DNA from 2 places in the Alkalihalobacillus pseudalcaliphilus genome. Region 1 is predicted to be linked to the other one. Evidence: riboswitches for the same ligand, from Rfam matches in the RefSeq annotation. Region 1 holds a riboswitch; the other holds the start of a gene.
The links. A riboswitch is a leader RNA that binds a small molecule or an ion and turns the genes downstream of it on or off. The one in region 1 is predicted to bind S-adenosylmethionine.
Positions count from the first base shown of each region.

Region 1 (15,707 bases):
TTCTTGGCCAGTATTAATTCGCTTAAAGGTAACCGCTACAAAAAGAAGAACAAAAATATACACTAGTGCATTGGCATAAAAAACAGTGGTAAGCTCGGTTTGTGTAATGAAACCAATACTTGCTGTTCCTATCGCAATCCCTAAGTTTTGAGCAACATACATTGCATTAAATGGCTTTCGCCCTCCATCTGGCCAAATACTACCCGCAAAAGCATACATGGCGGGAAATGTTGCTCCAGCTCCAAACCCGATCCCCATTAAACAGATCGTATATCCTATAACCGATGTATGAGCAAAAATTAATGCTATCGTTGAAACGACTGCAAAGCTAAGCCCTAACAGAATCGTTCGATAAGCTCCTATCTTGTCAAACAATCGTCCGCCTGTCATATTTCCTAACACACCTGCACCTGAGTGTAAAAATAAAATAAATCCTGCAGCGGTTAATGATTTGCCAAGTTCTTGATGAATAATCAGTGAGTTTAAAGGCCATAAAAAAGACGCCCCAGTTATCTGAATCGCAACGGCAATTAATAAAAACCAAAGTGACTTGGGCAACTTCTTCCTCTCCCCTTTGTATGAAAGTTACTGCTGATGCTCATGTTCGAAGGTTTACGTCCGCTGGGTTTCTGCTGACTCTCAAGTTCGAAAAACAATCCACCATCATTCATTTAAATTGAAAAAGAACAAAGTCAAATTGAACGAAAAACCAACAGTTGAAAAGCTAAACTACACGTTAATTTTTGTTGGTGGCGGAGTGAATTGCTTCGCCATGCGGGTTTTATATGAAAGTTCGTTCAAGGCACAATCTACTTCCTCTAATTTATACTTTACCCTTCCATAACACTTCCATAATATTGTTTCGTCTCTCTAAATAGTAATACTATAGTAAAATCCTGAAATTGACAATTGTTTTTTCTTAGTTGGTGCTTGTTTTTAAACGTGATAAAATACGGTAGAAGTGAATATGTTCGGAAAGTTAAAAGGATGATGAGATATGAATAATAAGTTAATGGAGTTGCCTGCACAATTTTCTCAAAAAAGATATTACACTTGGAATGAACATTTAAAAGAATATTTTGGTACAAAAGTATTTAAAGTCCCCCTTGATGCTGGGTTTGATTGCCCTAATCGTGATGGCAATGTCGCTTTTGGTGGTTGTACGTTTTGCAGTGAACGAGGTTCTGGGGATTTTGCTGGTGATCGGAAAGATGACCTCGTCACTCAGTTTCATACGATAAAAGGGCGTATGCACCGCAAGTGGAAAGAAGGCAAATACATTGGATATTTCCAAGCCTACACCAATACATATGCACCTGTAGAAACGCTGAAATCCTATTATGAAACTATTCTACAGCAAGAGGGTGTTGTTGGTTTAGCGATTGCAACGAGACCCGATTGTCTACCTGATGATGTCGTATCCTATTTAGCTGAACTTAACCAACGTACGTATTTATGGGTAGAACTAGGTTTACAAACTGCTCATGACAAAACAGGAAGACTCATTAACAGAGCACATGACTTCCAATGTTATGTTGAGGGTGTAGAAAAACTTCGTAAACATGGCATTCGCGTATGTTCCCATATTATAAATGGACTACCTTTAGAAACACCGGAAATGATGATTGAAACGGCACGCCAAGTATCTAAACTTGATGTGCAAGGGATTAAGATTCACCTACTACACTTATTAAATAAAACCCCTATGGTTAAGCAATTTGAGAAAGGTCTAGTCGAATTAATGTCATTTGATGATTATATTGATGTGGTTGTGAAGCAAATTGAACTACTCCCTCCTCAAATGATGATACATCGTTTAACGGGAGATGGACCGGGCGATCTTTTAATCGGTCCGATGTGGAGTAGCAATAAGTGGAAAGTTTTAAACGCGATTGAAAAAGAGTTAGAGGAACGTCAGACATGGCAAGGAAAACTATTTCACCCATAATAATAGAGCGCTTATTATCTGTTTTAGGAGGAGATAAAGATGAAAATCCAAGGGATTTTACCATTTGCACGTACGCTTTTAACCCAAACACTGGAGCCTGGTAATATCGCTTTAGATTGTACTGCGGGCAAAGGAAATGATACTGTAACGCTTGCCCAATTAGTTGGTGAAGCTGGTCACGTGTACAGTTTCGATATTCAAGAAGAAGCGATAGTCATGACTGAACAAAAACTTAAGTCGCTTGATTTACAGGAAAGAGTGACTCTCTATGTAAATGGTCATCAGAATTTCGATGCCTGTTTACCGGAAGAACATCTCCACCAAATCAAGGGGGCTATTTTTAATTTAGGCTATTTGCCTGGTGGAGATAAATCGATTGTCACGAAGCCCGATTCTACAATCGAGGCGATTAACAAGCTCTTGCATGTCATGCCGAAAGAAGGTCTAATCGTCTTGGTCATTTATCATGGTCATGAACAAGGACAAATAGAACGTGACCATTTATTAGACTATTTTAAAACAATCGACCAACAGCAAGCACATGTATTAACCTATCAATTTATGAACCAGAAAAACAATCCACCTTTTATTATCGCTATTGAGAAAAGATAATTACTCTCTATGTGAAATAGGATGAGAGACTATTGACAATTCGTACTAGTAAGTTGAAAATAAAAGACATTCAAGTACAAAAAATAAAATCGATCGATAGGAGCGTGGCTAGTGTGACAACCATTTTAGATTCCATTATAACGTTTAACAAATCGTTTGTAGAAAATAAAGAATATGAGCAATATCAAACTACTAAATTCCCGAACAAAAAGCTAGTTATTCTCACTTGTATGGATACTAGATTAGTAGAGCTACTTCACCGTTCCATGGACTTAAAAAATGGGGATGCCAAAATCATTCGAAATGCTGGTGCTGTTATTTCACATCCCTTTGGTTCAATTATGCGTAGTATTCTCGTTGCCCTTTACCAGCTTCAAGCAGAGGAAATTTTGATTATCGGGCATCACGGTTGTGGAATGACGGGTCTCGAACACGAAACTTTATTAGAAAAAGCAAAAGCCCGTGGAGTCGATTTAGATGTTATTGAACCGCTTGAATACGCTGGTGTTGATGTCAAGCAGTTTTTATCTGGTTTTAGTAGCGTTGAGGAGAATATTCTAAACAGTGTTGATCTCGTCAAAAAACACCCACTTCTCCCGAACAATGTACCTGTTCATGGGTTAATTATCAGCCCAGAAACCGGGGAACTTGACGTATTAGTGAATGGGTATACAGAAGAGACAAACGTCTAATACCTTCAGAAAAAAGAACCCTATTATTAATATAAGAACAAAAGCCACCAATCAAACTAGACTGGTGGTTTTTTATATCATTTAAAGTCATTCTCTCATTTAATTTTCAAATAAAAAATAAGCCGTCTATCCACACACCACAGTGTATAAACAACGGCTTCCACATATCAGATTGGTATCAGTCTAACGACATATCTCAGTTAAGATGAACGGTCTCTTCGATAAATCCAACTATTTAAATAAAATAAAAAGGTTGGGAGACCACCCATTTTAATCATTTGCTTTGACTTTTTTTTCAACTCTTTATTTTTTTGTACTTTAGAATCCGATAAATAAATGGCAATAATACCACGCCAAATTTGACGGTGGAATTTCGGATCAGGCATCGTTGACAACCTTTGTTCCGCTTGCTTGACAAAGTATTGAAATCGTTCAATCATCTGCTCATCATTGTCATAATAAAATAAAAAATTTAACTCATCATCAGCAATGTCCTCTTCTTGATCAATAAAATAATCAAGCAACAAATGAACGCCTTGAACCCAAGGGTAATAACCATCCTTAATGACATTTGCTTCTGCTTCTGTTAAGCCTTCTTTCGTGCCATAGGTCGCTAATGAATAAATCCCTAAAGTAGATCCTGTACAGGCTGAGAACTCGAACCAAGTCATCTCTGGGAGTTCGTTTTTATATTCCTCAAACCAAGCTTCTAATCTGGGAATTCGCTCTTCTTTGACCACATGCTTATGCACTTGTAAATCACCGTATAACTTACTGAGCTGCAACATGTTATCTTGAACAATTCGGAAAGATGGGAATGTCACTAAAATATGCTGACACGTTTCAATGAGCTCGTGTAAATAGCCACCGTCTTCCTGTTCAACTCGATATTGATAATAATTTACTAACGGTTCACCAGGCGTCAAAGCAGCTAATAAAGCATTATGTAAAGAACGGAAATCTTTCGGATCTAAATAGTCACTTTGGTCACACAAATTGTCTAAGTAATCACACATAATCTGATAGGCAATTATAAACTGGATTAATTCATCGAAGCGGTCTCGGGCAAGTAACCCATAAATACCGCCACCTTCACAATGAAATTCTTTTCTTTCAAGTGCATCAAGTGCCTGAGCTCTTAATTCTGGATCAGGGATTAATTCGGCTCTTTCTTTCCATTGGTCATAATAACGATGAACCGTCGGTAAAACATCCCTAAAAATATTCATCATTAATGGGATTGGTTGTGTCGGAACTTTCAAAGTGGATCCTCCTTATCTATACCTAACGTTAGCACAAAATGAGTCCGACAACAAACGATCAAATCTTAAAATCTTATGAAGATACTCATGTCCATAAGTTCATAATTCCAACCGCATGTCGAAATACAACTTCTTTTTCAGGCTCATTAAAAACCTCATGATATAGGCCTTTCCATTCTTTATAATACTTCTCCGTCACATCTAAGCTATCAAACCAGTCACGCACGGCATATTTACTCACAATCTTATCATCTCCGGCTTGCAAAACAGCAAGTGGTATATCTGGCATTTTTTCTGGATAACGTGTGGCAAGGTGCATATTTTTATGAAGCTCCTGGTACCACCTTACGGAAACCTTTGTTACTCGTAACTCATCACGAACATACTGATCTCTTATCTGTTCATCTCTCGTGACATGATTCGAATTTATTCCAGATGCTACCGTAAGAGTTGGGGTTAGGCGATTTAATACTTTAGAGGCTAAATCTTTGCTTGTCTTAATAGGCCTAAATAGACCTAAACAAGGTGAGGATAAAAGTAAACCTTGAATATCCTTCGCTTTGCTCTCCATCACATAACGAATCGCAACAAGCCCACCCATACTATGACCCAATATAAAAATAGGCTGTTCAAACTTCTTCGCTTCATCTACCCATTCTTGCACGGCATCTATATATTGAGAAAATTGATTGATATGACCTCGTTTACCTCTTGTTTTTCCTTGCCCTGGTAAATCACCCATGATGACATGAATACCATGCTCATTCCACTTCTGAGCTAACCACTCATAACGACCATGATGTTCACCTGCTCCGTGTATTAAAACAATCGTCGCTCTGGCATCTTTACTTGCATATGTCCACATGCAATCAACTCCTTTTACTCAGCCAAAATCTTGTCTTCATTTTACCGAAAACATGAACTAAAAGAAAGAAAATAGATTTTTTTGATGCTATTCACCTAGCATTTATGAAGTTTTTGACATGATTTGATACAATATATGAGGGAGCAAACATTTTTATAAGAGGAGTGTGCCAACTATGATTTATGCTTATAACGGAAAAGAACCTCAAATCGCTAAATCAGCTTTTATAGCTGATTATGTTACGATTACAGGTGATGTTGTGATTGGCGAAGAATCAAGTATTTGGTTTCAAACAGTCATCAGAGGTGACGTAGCACCAACTATTATTGGAAACAGAGTGAATATCCAAGATCAATCCATGTTACACCAAAGCCCTGATCTGCCACTTATTATTGAAGACGATGTCACGGTTGGTCATCAAGTGATGTTACATAGCTGCCTCATTGGCAAACGCTCATTAATTGGGATGGGTACAACGATTCTAGATGGAGCGGAAATCGGTGAAGGTGCATTCATTGGGGCTGGTAGTCTCGTCCCACCCGGAAAAAAGATTCCGCCCAACACTTTGGCATTTGGACGACCCGCTAAGGTTGTTCGTGCTATTAATGAAAAAGATCGTCAAGAAATGGAGCGAATTGTTAAAGACTACCGGAACAAGGGACAGATTTATAAACAAGCACAAGTAAAAAAGGATGTATAATATCGATAATGATAATCAATATTAATGGTAAAGGGTAGGAACGCCATTCCCACCCTTTACAGCTAGCTAATTAACCTAAATGTTCTGGCTCGAACGTTTTACAGTCTGTCTCTTCTGTCTTTTTGGCTTGCTTACCCTTATGACTTACCACATAAATTTTATCTGCCCCACAGCGATTATTATGATCCCAATACACACAGTTGTTTACTTCACATAATACTTCAACAGCCATTATCATCACCTCCTACGTACATTTTTACCTGTTTATATGCCTCGCATACCCAAAAGCCTCGGAAAATGTCTCACATTACAGGATAAATCTGGCTCTGTTTTTTTATGTCACTATACAGTAAAAAAGCCCTTCTACCGAGAGCATCGATTAGAAGGGCCTTTATCATTCATTTCATATCAAGGTTAACGTAAAACTTTAGCTTGCTCTTTTAAAGCGGCTGCTTTATCTGTGTTTTCCCATGGTAAGTCAACATCTGTACGTCCAAAGTGACCATATGCTGCCGTTTGCTTATAAATAGGGCGACGTAGGTCAAGCATTTTAATAATGCCTGCTGGACGAAGATCAAAGTTGTCTGCAATAAGCTGAACAAGTACTTCTTCTGATACGACACCTGTTCCAAATGTATCAACCGAAATCGATACCGGGCGTGCCACACCAATCGCATACGCTAATTGTACTTCACACTTATCAGCTAGACAAGCAGCAACGATGTTTTTGGCTACATAACGAGCAGCGTAAGCACCAGAGCGGTCTACTTTTGTTGCATCCTTACCAGAGAATGCACCACCACCGTGACGAGCATAACCACCGTACGTATCAACGATGATTTTACGTCCTGTAAGACCTGCATCACCTTGTGGTCCACCGATAACGAAACGACCTGTAGGATTGATAAAATACTTCGTTTGATCATCAATTAATTCAGCAGGAACTACTTCATTAATCACATATTGCTTTAAATCTTTTTCAATTTGTTCTAAAGTAATCTCTGGATGGTGCTGAGTTGAAATAACAATCGTGTCAACACGCACTGGTTTTCCAGCTTCATCATATTCAATCGTTACTTGTGTTTTACCATCAGGACGTAAGTAGTCTAAAATCTCATCTTTACGAACTTGAGCTAAGCGACGAGATAATTTGTGACTTAATGAAATCGGTAAAGGCATTAATTCATCCGTTTCATTCGAAGCAAAACCAAACATTAGCCCTTGATCTCCTGCACCAATTGCTTCGATCTCTTCATCTGTCATTTGACCTTCACGAGCTTCCAAAGCTTTGTCTACACCTAATGCAATGTCAGCTGATTGCTCATCAATCGACGTTAAAACGGCACAAGTTTCTGCATCAAAACCATATTTAGCACGTGTGTAGCCGATACCTTTAATTGTCTCACGAACAATTTTAGGAATATCCACATAAGTGCTTGTCGTAATCTCGCCGGCAACTAATACAAGACCTGTATTGACAGAAGTCTCACAAGCTACACGAGCATTTGGGTCACTTTTTAAAATCTCATCTAAAATCGCATCTGAAATTTGGTCACAAATCTTATCTGGGTGTCCTTCAGTAACCGACTCAGAAGTAAATAACCGTCTACTTTTTAAAACCATATCTCATTTCCTCCTCTGCACACAACTACAAACAGCTATGAGCCAATAATTTATAACGGCACTCATTTCCGATTGAATGGGAGTAAAATAACAATCGAAGACACAATTTGACAAATATAAACAATAAAAAACCCATTCCACACATACTGAGGAAAAGGGTTGGAGTGTTTACCTTTCGCCTCTTATCGTTCAAGGTCATATGCCTTGCAGGTTAGCACCTTTTCATTTCTTTTCATTGAAATGATGGTTGCTGGGTTTCTTCGGGCCTGTCCCTCCACCGACTCGGGATAAGAGTATCCGTTCGCAACATATCATAACGCAGATTAAAATGACTGTCAATTATTTTGAGATTTTCTTTTTATTTAATTATTTCCATTCTTTCACACACTAAATAACCTTCTTATTTTTGAGGACTACTTGTCTGTTTTTTCATCCAATTGGCAGCTTCCGTTAATATGCGCTGTTGATCCTTTAAAGGAAAATGATGCGAAAAATGAGGATAGTACCAGCTTTGAACATGACCATGTAACGCATTTTCTAACCGATAAGAATGTTCAATCGACACATGTTCATCTAACATACCATGTATCGTTAAAATCGGTACTGCACTTTGCTTTAACTCTGGAATTGGACTTCTCTCTTGATAGCGTTCGGGGTATTTATTTGGTGTACCACCAATTACACGCTTCATCATCCTCCTTAAATCAATACGCTCCTCATAGGTTAGAAACATATCCGTCACACCATTCCATAAAACACAACTAGCTAATGATGGCCGTTTTAAAGCCGTTAATAAGGCCATAACACCCCCCCGTGAAAATCCTAATGCATGGATTTGATTGTGCTGAACTTCTTCACTTTCATATAATAAATCGTAGGCTTTAAAAGCATCTTCACGATCCTCACCGGCAAAATCTTCTTGCCCTTCACCACCACGATTTCCCCGATAAAAAGGGGCGATGACAACGAACCCCTCACTGGCCCACTGAATGACTCTCTGAACTCTGACCATTCCAACATTTTTTATACCACCTCTTAAATATAATAGACCGGGTAGCTTACCTTTATTTAAAGGGGTTGCCAAATATCCCTTCACTTGTAATCCAGCACTTAAATAGGTGATTTCAAATAAATCAATCCTCTGATGAGGAGACGGAATTCTCTTTTTTTCTAACAACATCATGACACAACCTTTTCTCGCAGTAGGCAAACACACATTCAACCCTTTGAACATAGACTATCACAGATCTAATTATACAAATGTGCAAGGAGTTGATAAAGATGAGTACCTTAAAACGTTTAACTTTTATGCTGTTACTTCTTTTCCTTATATTAATACCTGTTGCTTGCTCAAATTCAAACGCCGAATTAGAAAAAGTGCGTCTAGCTGAAGTGACACGTTCTATTTTCTACGCTCCCCTCTATGCGGCTATTTCAGAAGGTTTCTTTGAAGATGAAGGAATTGATTTAGAATTAACAACAACCTGGGGTGGAGATACAACAATGACAACACTTCTATCTGATGGAGCAGATGTTGCTTTAGTAGGTGCGGAAACATCGATTTATGTGTATGCCCAAGAGGCCAATGATCCTGCCATCAACTTTGCCGCTTTAACTCAAACTGACGGAACCTTTTTAGTATCTCGCGAAAAGCTCGACTCATTCGAATGGAGCGATTTAAAAGACTCTACATTCCTCGGTCAACGTGTCGGTGGTATGCCGCAGATGGTCGGTGAACATGTATTAAAACAGCATGGCATTGACCCTCATGGAGATTTAGAATTGATTCAAAGTATTGATTTTGGCAATATCCCAAGTGCTTTTGCTTCCGGTACTGGCGACTTTGTTCAATTATTTGAACCACAGGCCACACAATTTGAAAATGAAGGGATTGGTTATATCGTTGCTTCATTTGGAGAAGAGTCTGGGCTTGTACCGTACACAGGATTTATGTCGAAACAGAGCTTCATAGATGAAAACGCCGAAACACTTGAAGCATTTACAAGAGCTTTATATAAAGGGCAGCAATGGGTAGAAGAGCAACCTGTGGACATTATAGCTAGTTCAATTGCTGATTTTTTTGAAGATACAGATGAAGAGCTTATAGCCCAAGTTATTGAACGTTATCAGTCTCAAGGTTCTTATGCAACAGACCCTCTTTTAACAGAAGAAGCTTGGAAGCAATTGCAGTTGATCATGGATCAAGCTGGGGAGCTTCCACAGGAAGTTAACTTTACCGAGCTAGTGAATACTTCTATTGCCGAAAGTGTTATGGAGTAATGACCATGTCACAAATCCATATCGATAACGTATCAAAAATATATTTAACAAAAGAAGAAGCCACCTTGGCTCTTGAAAACATTGATTTAACCATTGAGGAAGGTGAATTCATCTCGTTAATAGGACCAAGCGGCTGCGGAAAAACAACCTTACTTTCTCTGATTGCAGGTATTTTGAAACCGACTGAGGGAAAGATTTTGTTAGATAATCAGCAAGTTGATCCACAAACGACAAATGTCGGTTACATGCTGCAGCAAGATTATTTATTCCCATGGTTAACGATTGAACGAAATATAACTCTAGGTCAACATATTCGTCATCAAGATAATAAAATGGCCCAAAAGAAAGCCTTACATTTACTCGATGCAATGGGTTTGCTTGATAAAAGGTCCTTTTATCCAACACAGCTTTCCGGTGGCATGCGTCAACGTGTCGCTCTAGTAAGAATGCTCGCTTCTGAACCTTCTTTTATGCTTCTTGACGAACCTTTTTCTGCTCTTGATTACCAAACGAAATTAAAGTTAGAGGACCTCGTATTTGAAACATTAAAAAAGGAAGATAAAACAGCAATTTTAGTGACACATGATATCGGTGAAGCTATTTCGATGTCGGATCGTGTTGTTCTATTAAATACAAAGCCTGGCAGAGTGCATCGAATTTTTGAGATGCCTGAAGAAATTAAAGAATTAGTCCCTTTTGAGGCAAGACAAACTCAAGCCTATACCGAGCAATTCAATTTAATATGGGAGGAGTTGGAATCCCTTGAACCTCGGAAAGCTTCATCATAACTATCTTCAATCATTACGAAAACAAAAGTGGATTGTATTTAGCGTTCAGCTTTCGATACTGATTACCTTTATTTCTCTATGGGAAATCGCTGCAAGAGCGCAGTGGATTGATCCTTTACTTTTTAGCATGCCTTCAAGGATTTGGGATTTAATGGTGGCACGAATTCAAGATGGAAGTTTATTTTTGCACACCTCCTTTACGTTATTTGAGACAATCTTAGGCTTTTTAATTGGAACTTTAGTAGGCGTTCTACTGGCTGCATTACTTTGGTGGTCACCTTTTCTCCAAAAGGTACTAGATCCATATTTAGTCGTTTTAAACTCCATGCCTAAAGTGGCCTTAGGTCCTTTACTTATTGTTGGTTTAGGTCCAAACTTCACATCTATTTTAGCAATGGGGGCGTTAATTTCTGTTATTATTACAACCATTGTTGTCTATAGTGCTTTTCGTGAAGTTGATGTTAACTATATTAAGGTGCTACAAACCTTTGGTGCTACTAAAGGTCAGACTTTTGGTAATGCGATTCTACCTGCCTCGATGCCTACGATTATTTCTACGTTAAAAGTGAATGTCGGATTATCATGGGTAGGGGTCATTGTTGGAGAGTTTCTCGTTTCTAAACAGGGGTTAGGTTATTTAATCATTTATGGCTTCCAAGTATTTAATTTCACGCTCGTTTTAATGAGCTTAGTAGTCATCGCTATTTTGGCGACGGTTATGTATAAATTAGTTGAAATGCTCGAGAAACGGTTAATTCAATTTTAATGTGTAAAAGGTGCCTCCGAAATGGAGGCATCTTTTATATGAAAGTTAGCTAAGGGCGCTAGTTTTTCCCTTCGGATATCACTACGAACATGGGACACGCACCCTCAGGTGGGTGCTGAACTAACTTGCTAATGCAGCTGTTTGTTGACCTTTTTGCCTACTTGGTTATGGCACTCAATACAGTTGTCTATTTTTAACAACGGAAAGGCTTAATGGTAGAACTTTGTCCTTCATTATGAAGCTATACTCTTTTTGCTGATTGATTTGAGAGGGCCATTCGCTAACTAGTTGAGGTCCACTTGTCTCAAGGTAATCGTCATTGTGATCCATGGCATCTATCGTCGCATAAAAAATAGCCTTAGAAAAGCTTTCCTTCTTTCCACATACTCGGTACCAGCCAAGATAAGTTAACTCCTTTACTTTACCACCTGTTTCTTCATACACCTCTCGCTGACAAGCCTCTTCAAGCGTTTCACCTTTTTCAACTTTACCTCCCGGAAACTCTAGTCCCCGCTGAGAATGTTTGGTTAGTAACCATTGCTCCTGATAACGGCAGATTACCCAAACATGGTGAATATCCTGCGGTTTATCTTCGCGGTTAAAACTCAAGTAAATTTTGCAGCCATTCCAATCTTTAAATTGATAAGTCATCTTCTAACTCCTCACGATTTATACCTTAAGTATATAAGTCTATTCGAGAAAGAAGCAACGCTTACCAAGTATATTTTAATTTTTCACTAGCTTTTATCATAAATATAGCTATTAAAAAGATGAGAAAGCATAAGATTCCATTTACTAAGAAAAGAAATTGATGAGAGATTTTTATTAAAAATGTAAATACAGGTGGGCCAAGAGCTACACCTACAAACCTCATGGAGCTATAAAAAGAAGAAACCGATCCTCTTTGCTCCTTGACAATCCCTTCTGTAACAAAAGCATCCAGGCTTGGTAATGCAAAACCAATTCCGATCCCACTTACAAAAATACAGGTTAATAATACATAAATATCCTCTGTAAACGCAATGCAGCTAATCGAAATGGCTAGAAGCAATAGACCCATTACCGTCATACTTTTCATTTTCTTTAAATCTTGTCCAATATATTTCCCTGTAAAAAAAGAGCTAAAGCACAAAGCTGCTAAGGGAACAGCCAAGACAATTCCTTTTTTTACTCCTTCAATTTGATATTTATCCTCTAACATCGTTGATAAATAAAAAAGCACACCAAATAATACAAACATACAAACTCCACCAATAATAAATACGGCATATAACCATCTACCCTCACGCCTAAAAATACTTTTTAAGATTTTCAAAAAATCTGGTAGTTTGATTTTTTCGGTACTTAATGGAGGAGACTTCACGAGAAAAACCATTAACAAAATAGAAATAAAACAGAATATCGGGAATGAAAAAAACGGTAGATACCATTGTAAAGTAGCTAAGCTCGCTCCCAAAATTGGGCTTAACACTTTACCAAATGTATTAGAGGTCTCAATCGTACCTAGCCCTTTACTAACCTCCTGTTGATCTTGGTACATATCCCCAACTAAAGGCATAACTATCGGAGAGGCCCCAGCTGCTCCTACACCTTGCAAGAAGCGACCGACGAGAATAAGGTAGTAGGGATTGGCAACATATACAGCTGCAACACCAGAAACCAAGCCTCCAATTCCTGAGATAATGAGGCTAGGGATAATCACTTTTTTTCTGCCAATCTGATCAGATAAATAGCCCGCAATTGGAATACAAATGATCGCTACTACCGAATAGATGGTTATGAGCATACTTACTTGTAATGATGTAATTCCTAACTCTTTTTCGATCATCGGTAAGACAGGAATGAGCATGGAGTTTCCGAGCGTCATGACCAGAGGAATAGAGGCCATTGAAATGATCGCTAATTTTTTATTTTCACCTAACATGGCTTTTCCCCTTTATGAGAAGCTATTTACTTTTCAGTATGTGACATAAATCACATCCTATTCTTCATAAAAAGTGGCATAAAAAAAGAACCAACAGAGCTTGGTTCGAATTTTTTATGAAAGTTATTGAGGTGCAGTGCGAACATAGTGTGCTGCTCGTTGCTCCGGAAAATTATGCTCCGTCCTGTTGGTAACATAAAAGGTTAAAGGCAATCCAAGATTGTCATGCTAATCGGTAATCCCCTGTTTTCTCTAACTCTTGGTAGATTTCTTCTAATGTTCTTTGAGAGTAAGCTGTCAAATCAGCTTTTCTTCTTTTGAATTCGTCAATAAATTCTTCACCTTGATAGTTATCAGCAACTAAATCTTCAATAACATCTTCTAACACATCGTCTTTACCTAAAACAAGCTTACCCTTCATGAGAATACTTATTCCATTTGATAATTGGGTAATTTCGGATACTTTTGTAATAAGTGTTGCTGGGTAATTATCTTTTCTAGATATGACAACATCAAGTAATAAATCCTTGTCATCTTGTTGAACCTCACTAAAGAATGGAAAGAGATCTTTTTCTACTACTGCTTCGATTAGCCATGTTTGCTTGGAGTTCTCCATATTTATAATTAATCCACGATCCAATTTAAGTGATGATGTTGTTACTTTTCCTGACTCATTTTGTAATAAATAGATTGAGTAAAGCTTAAATGTTTTCATAATTTAACTCCTCCATTCCATTCGAACAATTCTATTTCTATTTAACCATATTAATGAATAGACAGCCAATTTTTTGTATGAAAGTGTAACTAAGGACGATGTATTCTTCTTCGAAGAGCGCTCCAGGAATGGGGGCTTTCCTCCTGCAGGAGCCGGCATGTTCGTTTTATAAGGAAGTGATATCATGATCTTGCCTTTTTTTGCACTTGCTCCCCTCTTCTTCAGTAACTTCTTCGATATCTAGTTTGGCTCGACTTCCAATCGGTCTTCTTTCGCATAAAAATAAAAGAGCTACTGCGATGGTAACATCAGTCAGTAACTCTTCATTAAAACGACTTAGTCTGTCTTTATACTTCTTCAAACAGTGCCTCTAATTTCTTTTCTTCAATCCACATAATTAGTTCTAATTCTTGTTTTGTCAAATTTCGATTAAGCTTACATTTAAAATCGTCGACTAACTCTAGAAATTGATTGATTTGTTTCATGTGCAAATATCTCCTTTTTCCACGTAAACTTTGTCAATCGGACAAGCTATACAACAATATATGTTTACTCACTTCAAAATATGACAGTCTTCATTCTTTCTTCCGTATAAGAATAATTCGTTATACAGATCTTAAATCCTTCATTAAATAATATTAATTAACTGATATTATCGTATGCTCTTTTTAACCTAGTTAATGCTTCCTCTACTATACTTGAAGGACAAGCTAAATTCATTCGCTCAAAGTTAGAACCTTCTTCACCAAACATTGCCCCATGGTTAAAACCAACCTTCGCTTCTTCAATTAACCATTTCTTCCGCTCAACTGGGTCCATATTTAAACCTGTGAAATCTAACCATAGTAAATAGGTTCCTTCAGGCTCCATCCACTTAATCTTTGGCATATGCTCGGTTATAAAGGTCGTGACTAACTGATAATTATGTTGAATATAAGTCATCAGTTCCTCCAACCAAGGCTCGCCATACGTATAAGCCGCTTCCATAGCCACTTCTGCAAAGCTATTATTCATACCTGTAAAAGTTGTTGCCATATATTTCTTGAACTCAAGACGCTTCGCCGCATCCTCTATGACGACGTAAGACGCTTGCATTCCCGCTAAATTAAATGTCTTACTAGGAGCTAAACAAGTGAAAATTCGATTACTCATCTCTAGATCGATGGAAGCAATCGGTGTATGAGTGAAGCCATCATATAATAGATCGGCATGAATTTCATCCGATACAATATATAGATTATGCTTTTTACAAATGGCTACAAGTCTTTCGAGCTCTGCTTTTTCCCAAACACGACCTCCAGGATTGTGTGGGTGACATAAAAGCAGCATTTTTGTATGATCCGTAATTTTTGATTCCAAATCCTCATAATCCATCTCATAACGTTGCCCATTATATTTCAGAGGATTTTTCACTAGCGTTCGTTCATTCTTTTCAATAACATCATAAAAAGGATAATAAACCGGTGATTGTATAATAATCTCGTCTGATTTTTTTGTAAATGTACAAATTAAATGACTTAAAGCTGGCACAA
Region 1 is NZ_JAQQWS010000008.1:87,539-103,245, reverse strand. It holds gene PQ479_RS16050 (MDR family MFS transporter) at 1-558, opposite strand, end outside; gene mnmL (tRNA modification radical SAM protein MnmL/YtqA) at 998-1,948, shown strand; gene mnmM (tRNA 5-(aminomethyl)-2-thiouridylate-methyltransferase MnmM) at 1,988-2,560, shown strand; gene PQ479_RS16035 (beta-class carbonic anhydrase) at 2,674-3,252, shown strand; gene PQ479_RS16030 (tetraprenyl-beta-curcumene synthase family protein) at 3,453-4,514, opposite strand; gene PQ479_RS16025 (alpha/beta hydrolase) at 4,600-5,379, opposite strand; gene PQ479_RS16020 (gamma carbonic anhydrase) at 5,555-6,079, shown strand; gene PQ479_RS16015 (DUF1540 domain-containing protein) at 6,150-6,311, opposite strand; gene metK (methionine adenosyltransferase) at 6,494-7,702, opposite strand; SAM riboswitch class I at 7,882-7,996, opposite strand; gene PQ479_RS16005 (alpha/beta hydrolase family protein) at 8,103-8,882, opposite strand; gene PQ479_RS16000 (ABC transporter substrate-binding protein) at 8,984-9,982, shown strand; gene PQ479_RS15995 (ABC transporter ATP-binding protein) at 9,988-10,770, shown strand; gene PQ479_RS15990 (ABC transporter permease) at 10,745-11,536, shown strand; gene ytkD (RNA deprotection pyrophosphohydrolase) at 11,711-12,187, opposite strand; gene PQ479_RS15980 (MFS transporter) at 12,249-13,460, opposite strand; gene PQ479_RS15975 (YwpF family protein) at 13,684-14,175, opposite strand; gene PQ479_RS15970 (hypothetical protein) at 14,342-14,536, opposite strand; gene PQ479_RS15965 (hypothetical protein) at 14,523-14,660, opposite strand; gene PQ479_RS15960 (MalY/PatB family protein) at 14,818-15,707, opposite strand, start outside.

Region 2 (4,600 bases), on a different contig from region 1:
CCCTACTACTCTTTCGTTATTGTCATGAAAACGTAATTGTGCCATTTTGTTTACCTCCCTTTAAATAATGTTTATATTGTAATTGTCGTAAGTGAAAAGAACATAAAAACTCAAAGGCTTCCAAATGCTTCTTTGCCTCAAAACCTGTTCTTCCCCATACGGTAATACCATGGTTACGAATAAGAACGCCCTTAATGTCAGGTGTAATTTTCTTCCCTAGCGCTTTTGCTAAGGTAGGAATATCTGCGTAATTTTCTATAATGGGTAAGGTTATTTCGCCATCCTCTTCCCAAATGTTAAAAGCTTTAATAAGCTCTTGACCTCTAAAGGTAATCAAGCCATCATCACCATACAAATCTGAAATTAAATTATTATCTAATGTATGAACATGAAGACTACAACCAGCATCTGTTTTTTTGTAAATTTCTGTATGAAGTAACGTTTCTGCTGAAGGTTTTAAGTACGAATGCTCAATCGATTCACCGAACTCATCTACTAACAGAAAATCTTCATTTGTTCGTTTCGTTTTATCTTTACCACTTGCCGTTACTAAGAAGGTAACAGGATTATCCGATACCTTTATCGATAAATTCCCACTCGTACCAGGAAACCAATCTCTCCGTGCCAATTGTTCCTTAATATCAGCAAGTTCTTCCCAGCGTTCCCTCATCATCGGATCACCTCCAACTTCTTAATATGATTCAGAATGTCAAAAAAATCGCTAAACGTTGTATATGGTATATCTTGCTTTTGGCATTCCTCTTCCAAACGGGCTCGAGCGAATACATGGTCTGCTTTTTTGGCTGCTTCAAAATCGGTCACTGAATCACCAATCACAATGTTAAAATCCTCCGCTTCGGAAATGGTACGTATGATTGATGGTTTACAGCACCCACACTCGTTATGACAATCGGTGTCACATGGGTAAGGCCAAGTAATTTCAATGACCGGTCCTTCAGCATCATGGCCATTGCAATAGATTTGCTCTTCTTCTAAGTCAAATCTAGCTAATAAAGGGTAAACAAAAAAATCAATGCCACCACTTACCACATAAAAGCGAATACTTTCCTGCTTACAATAATGAAGTAATTCTTGAAACCCCGGTCTGACTTTTACAGTGTCTAATAAATAGCTCACCATTTCTGGTTTCTTATTACTTTTTATTAAACGAAAAAGCTGGCCCACACCTTCTTTAATAGAAATAGATTGTGAAAGGATTTGCTCTTTTATGGCCTCTGCATCATTTGGACCGAACTTTTCCATTAATGCAACAATATTATCTGACTCCGTAATCGTTCCATCAAAATCACAATAAATGACTGGTTTTGTCACGGTTTTAAATACCCCCATGCATCAATGGCTTGCCTTAGTTCTATACTTGTATTGGCTACCTCCAGTAAACTCTTCTGTTCCATAACTCCATCAATCGCATGACGAAAAGCTTTTCCACCCGCTATCGCTCCACCTGGATGACCGTGGATGCCACCTCCAGCATTAATCACAATGTCTGGACCAAAATCACTGATAATTTTTTCAGTCATCCCAGAGTGAATGCCTGCAGAAGGAACCGGGAATGCTTTCTTATAGCTATCATCTTGCTCAGTTAATGACGTGACAATGCCTAACACTTTGTCCTTTTCTAACGCCACATTACCATAAGGTGACGGGAATAAAACAAGGTCCGCTCCAGCCATTCTTAATAATTTCCCTAACAATAATTGATGAGAAAAACCATAATAAGCACTCGATGTCATCGCCCCACTTACTGCAGGGTGGGCTAAAATGGGCACATCAATTTCGGTATCCTCTCTTAAATCTTGTAAGACATCCAACCCATAAGCAAAGACATTCAAGAGTAGAGCAGGTGCTCCTAAATCTATCGCTTGCTTAGCCCTGTCCTTAAGTTGTGAGGTCCTTCCAGTGATATTGACAGCATATAATGGTCTATGTCCTGTTGATTCTGCCGCTTCCGTAATAGCAGCCAAACACACTGGAATTCTCTCTTCTAGAGGTGTTTTTTCATTTTCAAATAAAATTTCATCATCTTTAATAATGTCAACTCCGCCTAACGCTTGAAGAAGCATTTGCTCATGTAACGAGTCTAAATCTCTACCGATCGCCGCTTTAAAAATACTCATTAATAGTGGCCGTTTCTTCACTTCTACAAGTTCACGGACACCATCAATCCCATATCTCGGACCGGGAAAATAGGATTTTAACTCACTAGAGAAGTTTAAATCGATTAATTTCACTTCACCATCAAGGGAAAGTTTACCAAAAACCGTTGTTAAAATCGCTGGTAAATCCGGAGAGAAGTTTAAACTTGGATAGCTAATTTTTATTAATCCATGCTCATCACGACCTTCTCCTACATATTCTACTTGCTCTACATTTCCTTTATGAGCCTTTAATTGCTCTTGTTCAATGGTTGGTAACTCTGTCCACGATCCTACTGTTAATCCTAAGGCTATTCCTTCTGCTTTTTTAGCTAATTCCTCTTTTTTTCCTTTTACTAGATACGTTGCTGTCACATGACTCATGTTTGTTCCACTCTCCTTACACCTATCAAATTACTAACAAAAAACTCTCCATTCAAATAAAGAAGGAGAGGACAAATTTGTATTCCCTCTCTCATCTTTCAATCATAAAGATTGTAAGAATTAGCACCGTATTTAAATAAACCGGTTGCCGGGCTTCATAGGGCTTATCCCTCCGCCAGCTCTTGATAAGAGATTATTTATTTTTATATGAAAGTATACTTAAGGGTGGTAGTACGTGCCTTGAAGTTAACTGGTCTTCCATCTTGCGATAGACGACCTTAACAGGTCACTGCTCCCTTTTTGGTCGTGCGACTCCTGATGGTGATGGAGTTGTAAACGAGCCAAATGTTTAAGAAGTCGCCACTACTTTCATCTTTATTGGTGGCGAAATGAATCAGCTTCTCCATAAGTGGTTTATATGAAAGTTCCTGCTGATACTCATATGCGGAACTTGGCTTGCCGCTACTACCGAAAATCATGCTCCGAGACAATCACGTGGCGCTGAGCTAATCGGCTATGACCGGAACTCAGCTCTGTCACTAATAGTCATCTGATGATTCGATATTGTTCCATTTTGTTGCTACTTGCTTGGTTGTATTTTCCTTGCTATATATATTGCCAGTTTACTTGTTTAATTGTCAATCTTTTTTTATTATTTATTCTATTTAGCTTATTTCTATTTCAAAGGCACACTTAGCCTATTATGTGTAATATATATAATTTTCAAAAACTTATTGACGACCGAGCCTACATCCTTTATAGTAATCACAAGTCAGTTAATTTCATATTTTTTACACTCTTATCATGAGTAGGTAGAGGGATTTGGCCCGATGAAACCGCAGCAACCGACCTTTTGGCACGGTGCTACATCCAACAGACATGTTCTGGTAGATAAGAGAGGTCGATTCACACATTGTCTATTCGCCTCTTTCTGCTAACAGAAAGAGGCTTTTTTATTACTTAAATTAAAGGGGAAGATAACAAATGAGTATACAATACATAGCATTAACAGAAGCAACTGCTGTCAATTTTTTAAAAGAAATTGGTTTACTAAATGAAGATGAGCGGGCGACAGTATCAGAGATTGGTGACGGCAATTTAAATTATGTTTTCAATATTTTCAGTCAAACAACAGGTCGTTCATTTATTGTTAAACAAGCTCTACCATATGCCAAAGTGGTTGGTGAAAGTTGGCCGTTAACACTAGACCGTGCAAGAATTGAAGCATCAGTTCTTCAACTCGCTGCCAAATACGTACCTAATCTTGTGCCAAAGGTTTTTCACCATGATCAGACACTTGCCTTAACCGTCATGGAAAATCTTAGTGACTTTACAATTTTACGTGAAGGATTGATTACGGGTAATCTTTACCCTCAAGTTGCAAGCCATATTGGTATTTATTTAGCAGAAATACTTTTTCGTACATCAACCTTTCATTTACACCCTAAGGAAGCAAAAGAACTCGCGGTAGATTTTATCAATCCAGACCTTTGTGATATTACGGAAAGACTCGTTTTCACTGATCCATTCTTTGATAGTGAAACAAACTCTTTTGACGACCATTTGAAACCACTCGTACATGAATTATGGAGCGACAATAAGCTAAAAAGAGAAGTCGCAAAATTAAAACATCTCTTCTTAACAAAATCGGAAGCACTTATACACGGAGACATTCACACAGGTAGTATTTTTGTAACAAAAGATGAAACAAAAATTATTGATCCTGAATTTGCCTTTTATGGACCAAAAGCTTTTGACATCGGCACTTTTTTTGCGAATCTGATTATGAATTATTATGCACAAGAAGGTCAAGCAAGTAATTCAATTGAGAAAGAACAACAACAAAGCTATTTAATTCAAACGCTCATCGATACGTGGAAGGTTTTTGAAACGACATATACCGAGCTTTGGAAAAACGAAAGTAAAGAGTCGTTTACAAAAGTGGATGGTCACCTTGAAGATGTATTAGCGACGATTTGGACAGAGTCAGTTGGATTTGCAGGTGCAGAAATGATTCGTCGCATGATTGGTTTAGCACATGTAAAAGATGTCGATAGCAT
Region 2 is NZ_JAQQWS010000001.1:760,728-765,327, forward strand. It holds gene PQ479_RS03675 (1,2-dihydroxy-3-keto-5-methylthiopentene dioxygenase) at 1-45, opposite strand, end outside; gene PQ479_RS03680 (methylthioribulose 1-phosphate dehydratase) at 23-673, opposite strand; gene PQ479_RS03685 (2-hydroxy-3-keto-5-methylthiopentenyl-1-phosphate phosphatase) at 670-1,350, opposite strand; gene PQ479_RS03690 (2,3-diketo-5-methylthiopentyl-1-phosphate enolase) at 1,329-2,540, opposite strand; SAM riboswitch class I at 2,629-2,732, opposite strand; SAM riboswitch class I at 3,337-3,438, shown strand; gene mtnK (S-methyl-5-thioribose kinase) at 3,525-4,600, shown strand, end outside.
Region 2: another riboswitch for S-adenosylmethionine. It lies ahead of PQ479_RS03690 (2,3-diketo-5-methylthiopentyl-1-phosphate enolase); the one in region 1 lies ahead of metK (methionine adenosyltransferase).